DNA from 2 places in the Arthrobacter sp. MW3 TE3886 genome. Region 2 is predicted to be linked to the other one. Evidence: predicted binding sites of a transcription regulator. Region 2 holds the regulator's gene; the other holds the start of a gene.
What was found. The regulator LexA, encoded in region 2, represses DNA repair genes until DNA is damaged. The targets are predictions, from matches to a motif close to TCGAACANNTGTTCGA.
Positions count from the first base shown of each region.

Region 1 (3,404 bases), 1.2 Mb from region 2:
TCGACCTCGATCATGACCACCGACTCGCCGCCGGAGGGCTACGCCGGGGGGATGCTGGCCGAGCTGACCGCGCTGCATGACAGGGTTCCGCTGCCTATGAACCGCGAGACCATGCAGACCTGGCTGGACCCGCAGGCCGATGACGCGGCCGGGCTCGTGGATCTGGTCCGGGCCGGGGCGCACGACGTGGCGGAGGGCTGGACGATCGACGCCGTCGGCACCGCCGTCGGGAACGTCAAGAATGACTCACCGGAACTCATCCAGCCGGTCGGGAGCCTGTTCTAGCGGGTGCCCCGGCACATCCAGCGACTGCCCCGCGTGGGGGCGTTGGGCCCCTGGGTCAGAGCGTCACTTTGCCGCCGCCGTCGACCGACCAGCCGGGGTTGAAGGCGACTTCCCAGCGGTAGCCGTCGGGATCGGCGAAGTAGCCGGTGTAGCCACCCCAGGGCTGGGTCTTCGGCGCCGCAACGATGCGGGCTCCCGCGGTCTCGGCCTCGGCCATCACCCGGTCGACTTCCGCCGTGCTGGCCAGGTTGTGGCTGAGCGTAATGCTCGCAATGCCGGCAGGGGGATCGGTGGCCGCTTCGGACTGCATCTGGCCCGCGTCCCAGAGCGAGAGGATGAGCCCGTGGTTGACCTGGATGAAGAGCACCTCCCCGGGGACTTCCCGGTGGGCCGGCCAGCCGAGGCCCTCGACGTAGAAGCGGCGTGAGGTGTCAACACTGCGGACACCTAGCGATATGAAGTCGACTCGTGGCTGCATCTTTCGATACTGTCATGCACATGCCCACAAATCACGCAGACGACAAGGCCAACCAGGCCGACCGCGAACAGCTCGCCGCCGTGCGGGTGGCTGTTGACGAGGTGGACGAGCAGATTGTGTCCTTGATCGGGCGCCGCGAGCGGCTGATCCGGATCGCGGGGACCCTCAAGGCGGACAGCGCCGAGGTCCGTGCGCCCGGGCGTGTGGAGCGGGTCATCGAACATGTCCGCGCCACGGCGGAAAAGAAGGACATCGACGTCGAACTTGTCGAGAAGACTTACCGGGCGATGATCGATGCCTTCATCACGCTCGAGCTGGAAGTGTACAAGTCCACTTCCTAGCGGGAGCCCATAAGAAGTTGCCTAGAGGGCCTCTTCAACAGGCACGTTGGCCTGGTAATCCCGGCCGTCACAGTCGCTGAAGGCCGTCATGAGATGGCCCTTGGGCAGGCCAAGCACAGTTGCAATGGGGAAGTTCCCGGTGATGGTGTTTCCTGAGTGTTCCACGCCTTTGAGGTCGAAGTTCTCTTCCGTGCCGTCATGGTTGAAGTAGTAGAAGGACACGGCCTCGCCGTTCATGAACTCAATGCCCAGTCTGCGCTGATGGGAGTAGTCCGGCCCGGCTGCCAGCAGGCCCACCACGTAGGCGCCCTGCCCCGGGATATTTCCGTCTATATCGAAGGTCGCCACCAAGGTTGAATTCTTGGCGGCGATCTTTACGTGCTTCAGGAGTGCGATATGGGAGCTCATGGCTCAATCCTGCTACCTGTGCAATCGTCCGTCCACCCCCGATCTGGGTTTTGTCGCCTCTCCGACGTAGACTGTATTTATTCGAAGATATGTTCGAATAAATACGGGGATCGAATAACAGAGGCGCTGCAACAGAAGGCGCTGCAACACAGGGCGCTGAATCACAAGGCGCTGGAAGCGGAATAGACGTAGGAAGTCGAAGCGGGGACTGGGCCGGCTCCAGCCCGGACTGGGTCGGGAGGCAACGTGGGCATTTTCAGCGAGTCCGTGGATGTCGTCTGCACGCCCTCCGGCCAGCCCCTGCGCCTGGACTGGGCCGGCCGGCGCTATACGGTCTGCGCGGAACCCGTCCGCTGGTATGAACGCCGCCAGTGGTGGGCGGAGGAACGCCGGGCGCCGCTCGGGAGCGGGCCTGGCCTGGTGGATCACGAGATCTGGCGGGTCCAGGTGCGAGCCGCCGGGGATCACGCCGCGGATTCGACCCTCACCCTTGACCTGACCCGGCACGTAGGCAGCGGCCGGTGGCGGCTCCTGAAGATCCACGACGCCCTGCAGCCCCTCCGGAAGTCCGAATCAGCATGAATTTCACCCATCTGCACGTCTCCACCGCCTTCAGCGCCCACTATGGCGTCTCCTGGCCGGATGAACTCGCCGCCGCGGCCGCCGCTGACGGCGCCACCGCGCTGGCCTGCACGGACCGTGACGGCCTGTACGGGACCGTCAAGCACCTGAAGGCGTGCATGGCCGCCGGGCTGGATGCGGTCGTCGGGGTGGACCTTGCGGTCTTTGACGACGACGGCGACCACCGCACCCAGCTCGGGGGACGCGTCGTCGTGCTGGCGCATGGACACAACAACGGTGCCGGCTACCGGGCGCTGTGCCGGCTGATCTCCGACGCCCATGCCCGCACCACGGGCAAGGCCGGGGGAATAGTGCCGGTGGCCGTCACCCGGGCGGAACTGGCCTCCCGCACCCTGCACCCGGAAACCCTGCAGCCGGTCCTGACGGTGCTGATCGGCCCGGACTCCGACGTCGGCCGGGCCATGGGCGGCCGGCGCTACCTGCGGCCCCGCACCCTGTTCAAACGCTGGCTGGACGCCATGCCCCCCGGAACCCTCGCGGCGGAGGTTGTGTCCCAGCTCAGCCCGCCCGGGGAACCGCTGAGCACCGCCCATGCGGTGCGCATGCTCAAACTCGCCGCAGAACACGGGGTGGCCGCCGTGCTGAGCAACACCGTGCGGTATGTGGCTGAGGACGGCGCGGCCACCGCCGATGTGCTGGACTCGGCCAGGACGCTGAAATCCCTCCCCGAGCTCTCCGCTGCCCCGCTGCTGCAGCCCAACGGGCAGGGCTGGCTGAAATCGGCGGCCCAGATGCTGCAGCTGGGCAAGGAGATCATCCACGCCGCCGGCTACGGCACGGCGGACCTCAAGCGGCTCCTGGCCCAGACCGAGGCGCTCGCGGACCGCTGCCGCATGGATCCAGAAACCGACATGGGCTGGAAACAGCCCGTGGTCCCGGAGGCCTCCGTGATCGGGATCGACGGCGACGCGCTCGCCGAACTGACCCTGCGTTGTGAGGCCGGCATCGGCCGCCGCTTCCCGGGAATTTCCGGGGAGCGGGAACAACAGTTGCGGGCCCGGCTGGAGCACGAACTCCGGATCATCGACTCACTCGGCTTCGCCTCCTACTTCCTGACCGTCGCAGAGGTCTCCCGGATGATCTTGGACCTGGGCGTCCGGGCGGCCGCACGCGGTTCTGGCGCCTCCAGCCTGGTCAACTACCTGATCGACATCAGCCAGGTGAACCCGCTCCAGCACGACCTCATCTTTGAACGCTTCCTCTCCCGGGACCGCGCCACGCTGCCGGACATTGACATCGACGTCGAAAGC
Region 1 is NZ_JBGCAN010000001.1:2,947,908-2,951,311, reverse strand. Features, by position in the region: gene ABH915_RS13405 (SOS response-associated peptidase) at 1-285, shown strand, start outside; gene ABH915_RS13400 (VOC family protein) at 341-763, opposite strand; gene ABH915_RS13395 (chorismate mutase) at 778-1,104, shown strand; gene ABH915_RS13390 (hypothetical protein) at 1,126-1,512, opposite strand; gene ABH915_RS13385 (DUF6504 family protein) at 1,759-2,094, shown strand; gene ABH915_RS13380 (DNA polymerase III subunit alpha) at 2,091-3,404, shown strand, end outside.
Region 1: ABH915_RS13385 (DUF6504 family protein) is a predicted target of LexA. The motif match lies at 1,594-1,609, and genes of this name have one in related genera.

Region 2 (3,404 bases):
GACGTCCAGCTGCGGCGCGCCATACGGACGCAGGCCACGCAGATTGGTTCGGAGGGGCAGTCGGTTGAGGCGCTCAAGCTGGTCAGTCACGTGACCAGTTTAAGTGGTAGCGGGACGGGCGCTGAAACTGTGACGCCTGCGACGGCATCTGGGGGAGGTTACTTGGCCGGGACGAACAGCTGCTGGCCCGGCATGACACCCGCGGCGTCCAGATTGTTCAGCTGCACGATGTCCGCCACGACGTCTCGGGGATCGCGCTCCGGAGCCACCGACCCCGCAATGGCCCAGAGGGACTCCCCCGGTTGCACTGTGACGGAAACGGTCGGCGTCACCGAGAGCTGGTCCGCGGAATCTGCCGCCTTGGCGGGAGCGTTGAGGAATCCGCTCAAGGACAGGATGAACGCCGCCAGCAGGATCAGGGGGACACCGAAAAAGACGAAGCGTCCGCGCCGGGTGAGCCGCAGCGGCGGCTGCTTCGGCCGGCCGGCGGAAACCGCGCCCGTGGCCCCTTGGGGCGCCTGCGACGTCGCGGACGTGCGGCGCCTGGCATTGAGCGGGTAGACGTTGCCGTAACGGGAACTGCCCGGCCCCATGCCGCCCTGGCTGATGTCGCCGTGTTCGATGCCACTGTGTCCGATGCTGCCGTATCCGATGCTGCGGCGATCCGCCGCGCCGCCCGGAACAACACCTCGGCGGCCGGTCGCGATGCCCTGAATGCTAGTGCCGTGAAACGCGCTTGAAACTGACATGAACTGAGCCCTCCTGGACCATAGTTGCCGCCCGGCGTACTCATGTACTCTCCGCCAACCGGCCGAACCTTCGAACATAGAACCGAACATCGCTTGCGAACCCAGATCAGCGAAATCGAACACATATTCGAATCTTGCTTGTTCTGTTTTAGCACTTACTAACGAACGATGTCGAGACTCGCTAGAACAAATGTTTGAAAAAGGTCTGCGGCTGGCCTATTTTTGAGGGACAGGACAACCACTTTGAACTCCCTGAGGGAATTCATTCGTAGTTGATCAGCAGGGTCTGACATTTCAGGCCGGAAGTTCCCGGTGACAGTAGCCACGGCAGCCGGGCGGAACGGAAAGGCATTGGCGAACATGGCAGCACAAGCCACCGGCGGCAGGGCCACCCCACGGAGCCCGCAGCCCGCCCGGGCCCCCAAGAGCCTCACCGTCCGGCAAAAGAAAATCCTGGAGACCATCCAGCGGTCCGTCACGGACAAGGGCTACCCGCCGTCGATGCGCGAGATCGGCGACACCGTCGGTCTCGCCAGCCTCTCGAGCGTGACCCACCAGCTCTCCCAGCTTGAGAAGCTTGGCTACCTGCGGCGTGATCCGAAGCGGCCCCGAGCCATGGAAGTGCTCATGCCGCTGACCCTGGACGAGGGAACCACGCCGATATCGGGGATCGAGAAATCCAGTCCCTTGCGGGCCGTGGGCGGCCTGTCGGTAACCGAGCTCGCCAGCGCCACTGACACGGCAATGGTGCCGTTCGTCGGACGCATCGCCGCCGGCGGCCCGATCCTCGCGGACCAGGTGGTGGAGGACGTCATGCCGCTGCCCCGCCAGCTCGTGGGTCATGGCGAACTCTTCATGCTCAAGGTCGCTGGCGATTCAATGATTGACGCCGCCATCTGCGACGGCGACTGGGTGGTTGTCCGCCGCCAGGGTGATGCCCTGAACGGCGACATCGTGGCCGCCCTGCTGGACGACGAAGCCACGGTCAAGACATTCCGCCAGCGGGACGGCCACACCTGGCTGCTGCCGCAAAACACCCAGTACGAGCCCATCCTCGGCGACCACGCCGTCATCATGGGCAAAGTCGTCTCGGTACTGCGCTCCCTCTAAACCGCGCTCCCTCTAAACCGCGCTCCCTCTAAACCGCGTTCCCTCTAAGCTGCGCTCCCCTTAGCCATCCCGGGCCAGGCCGCCAGTGGCGGCCACCCCGCGCGGAATTCCGCGCAGGGTGGCGCCTGGCTTGGGACCTAGTCTTTCGCGGGGTCCTTCGCCAGGCGCTTCAGGGCCGCCATGGCTATCGATGAATCGGTGGTGGGCCAGAACGGCGGCAGCGCGGCGCGCAGGAAGCCGCCGTAGCGCTCCGTGGAGAGCCGCGAATCCAGCACTGCCACCACGCCCTTATCCGAGGTCGAACGGATCAGCCGTCCGGCGCCCTGCGCGAGGCGGATGGCGGCATGCGTGGCCGAGACGGCCATGAAGCCATTGCCGCCGGCCTGGGCCACGGCCCGCGAACGTGCCGTCATCAGCGGGTCGTCCGGCCGCGGGAAGGGAATCCGGTCGATGACCACCAGCCGGCAGGACACGCCAGGGACGTCGACGCCCTGCCAGAGCGACATGGTGCCGAACAAACACGTGTCGGGCTCGTCGGCGAACTGCCGCACGAGCGCCGTCATGGTCGACTCCCCCTGGCACAGGATGCTGAGGCCCAGCCGGGGCCGCATGGCCTCGGCTGCTTCCTCGGCCGCACGCCGCGAGGAGAACAGGCACAGCGCACCGCCGCCGGAAGCGCGGATCAGCTTCTCGAGTTCGTCCAAAGCCTCGGGGGACGTTCCGCGGCCGGGTTTGGGCAGGTGCCTGGCGACGTAGAGGATGCCCTGCTTCGGGTAGTCGAACGGGGATCCGACGTCGACGCCGGTCCAGCTCGGGGCGCCGTTGCCAACCAGGCCCAGGCCTCCGGCGGCGGGTTCGAAGGCGGCGCCGATGGCCAGTGTGGCCGAGGTCAGGATGACGGTGTGGTCCGCGAACAGGCCTTCGCGCAACCGTCCTGCGACGCTCAGCGGGGCAACATTGATCAAGGCCGGCGCGCTCTCGTCCGGCTGGGAGTAGCCCTGTGCCGGGTCGAAGCTGCTGTTGCGGGAGAACCACACGACTTCGCGGTTTTCGCGCGCGGCCAGGAGGCGTTCACAGAGTTCCAGGATGACCATGAGCCGTGAACGGGCCAGCTGGCGTCCGCCGTCGGCCGTCGCGGAGCTGTCCCCCTTGGAATCGGACAGGGCGGCGCGGCACGCGTCGCGCAGCTGATCGATGCAGTCCAACTGCTCGCTGTTCAGGCCATTGGGCATCAGCCCGCTGGGGACGCCGTCGATGGCCAGCTCCAGGTGGGCGGCGGCATTGTTCAGCGCATCCACGGTGATGCCCGTGTGCTTCCGGGCCCCGGACGCGGCGGCGTGCACCATCGCCACGGAGAGCTGGCCCGAAACCGCGCCCGTGACGCGGTCCTGGAGTTCGTGCGCCTCATCCACCACCACGACGTCGTACTCGGGCAGCACCGCCAGGCCTTCGAAGGCGCTGACGGCGAGCATGGCGTGGTTGGTGACCACGACGTCGGCGTCGGCGGCGTTCTGACGCGCCAGCTCGCTGAAGCATTCGGCCGCG
Region 2 is NZ_JBGCAN010000001.1:1,770,354-1,773,757, reverse strand. Features, by position in the region: gene ABH915_RS08060 (histidinol-phosphate transaminase) at 1-90, opposite strand, end outside; gene ABH915_RS08055 (LysM peptidoglycan-binding domain-containing protein) at 159-749, opposite strand; gene lexA (transcriptional repressor LexA) at 1,110-1,859, shown strand; gene ABH915_RS08045 (ATP-dependent DNA helicase) at 1,997-3,404, opposite strand, start outside.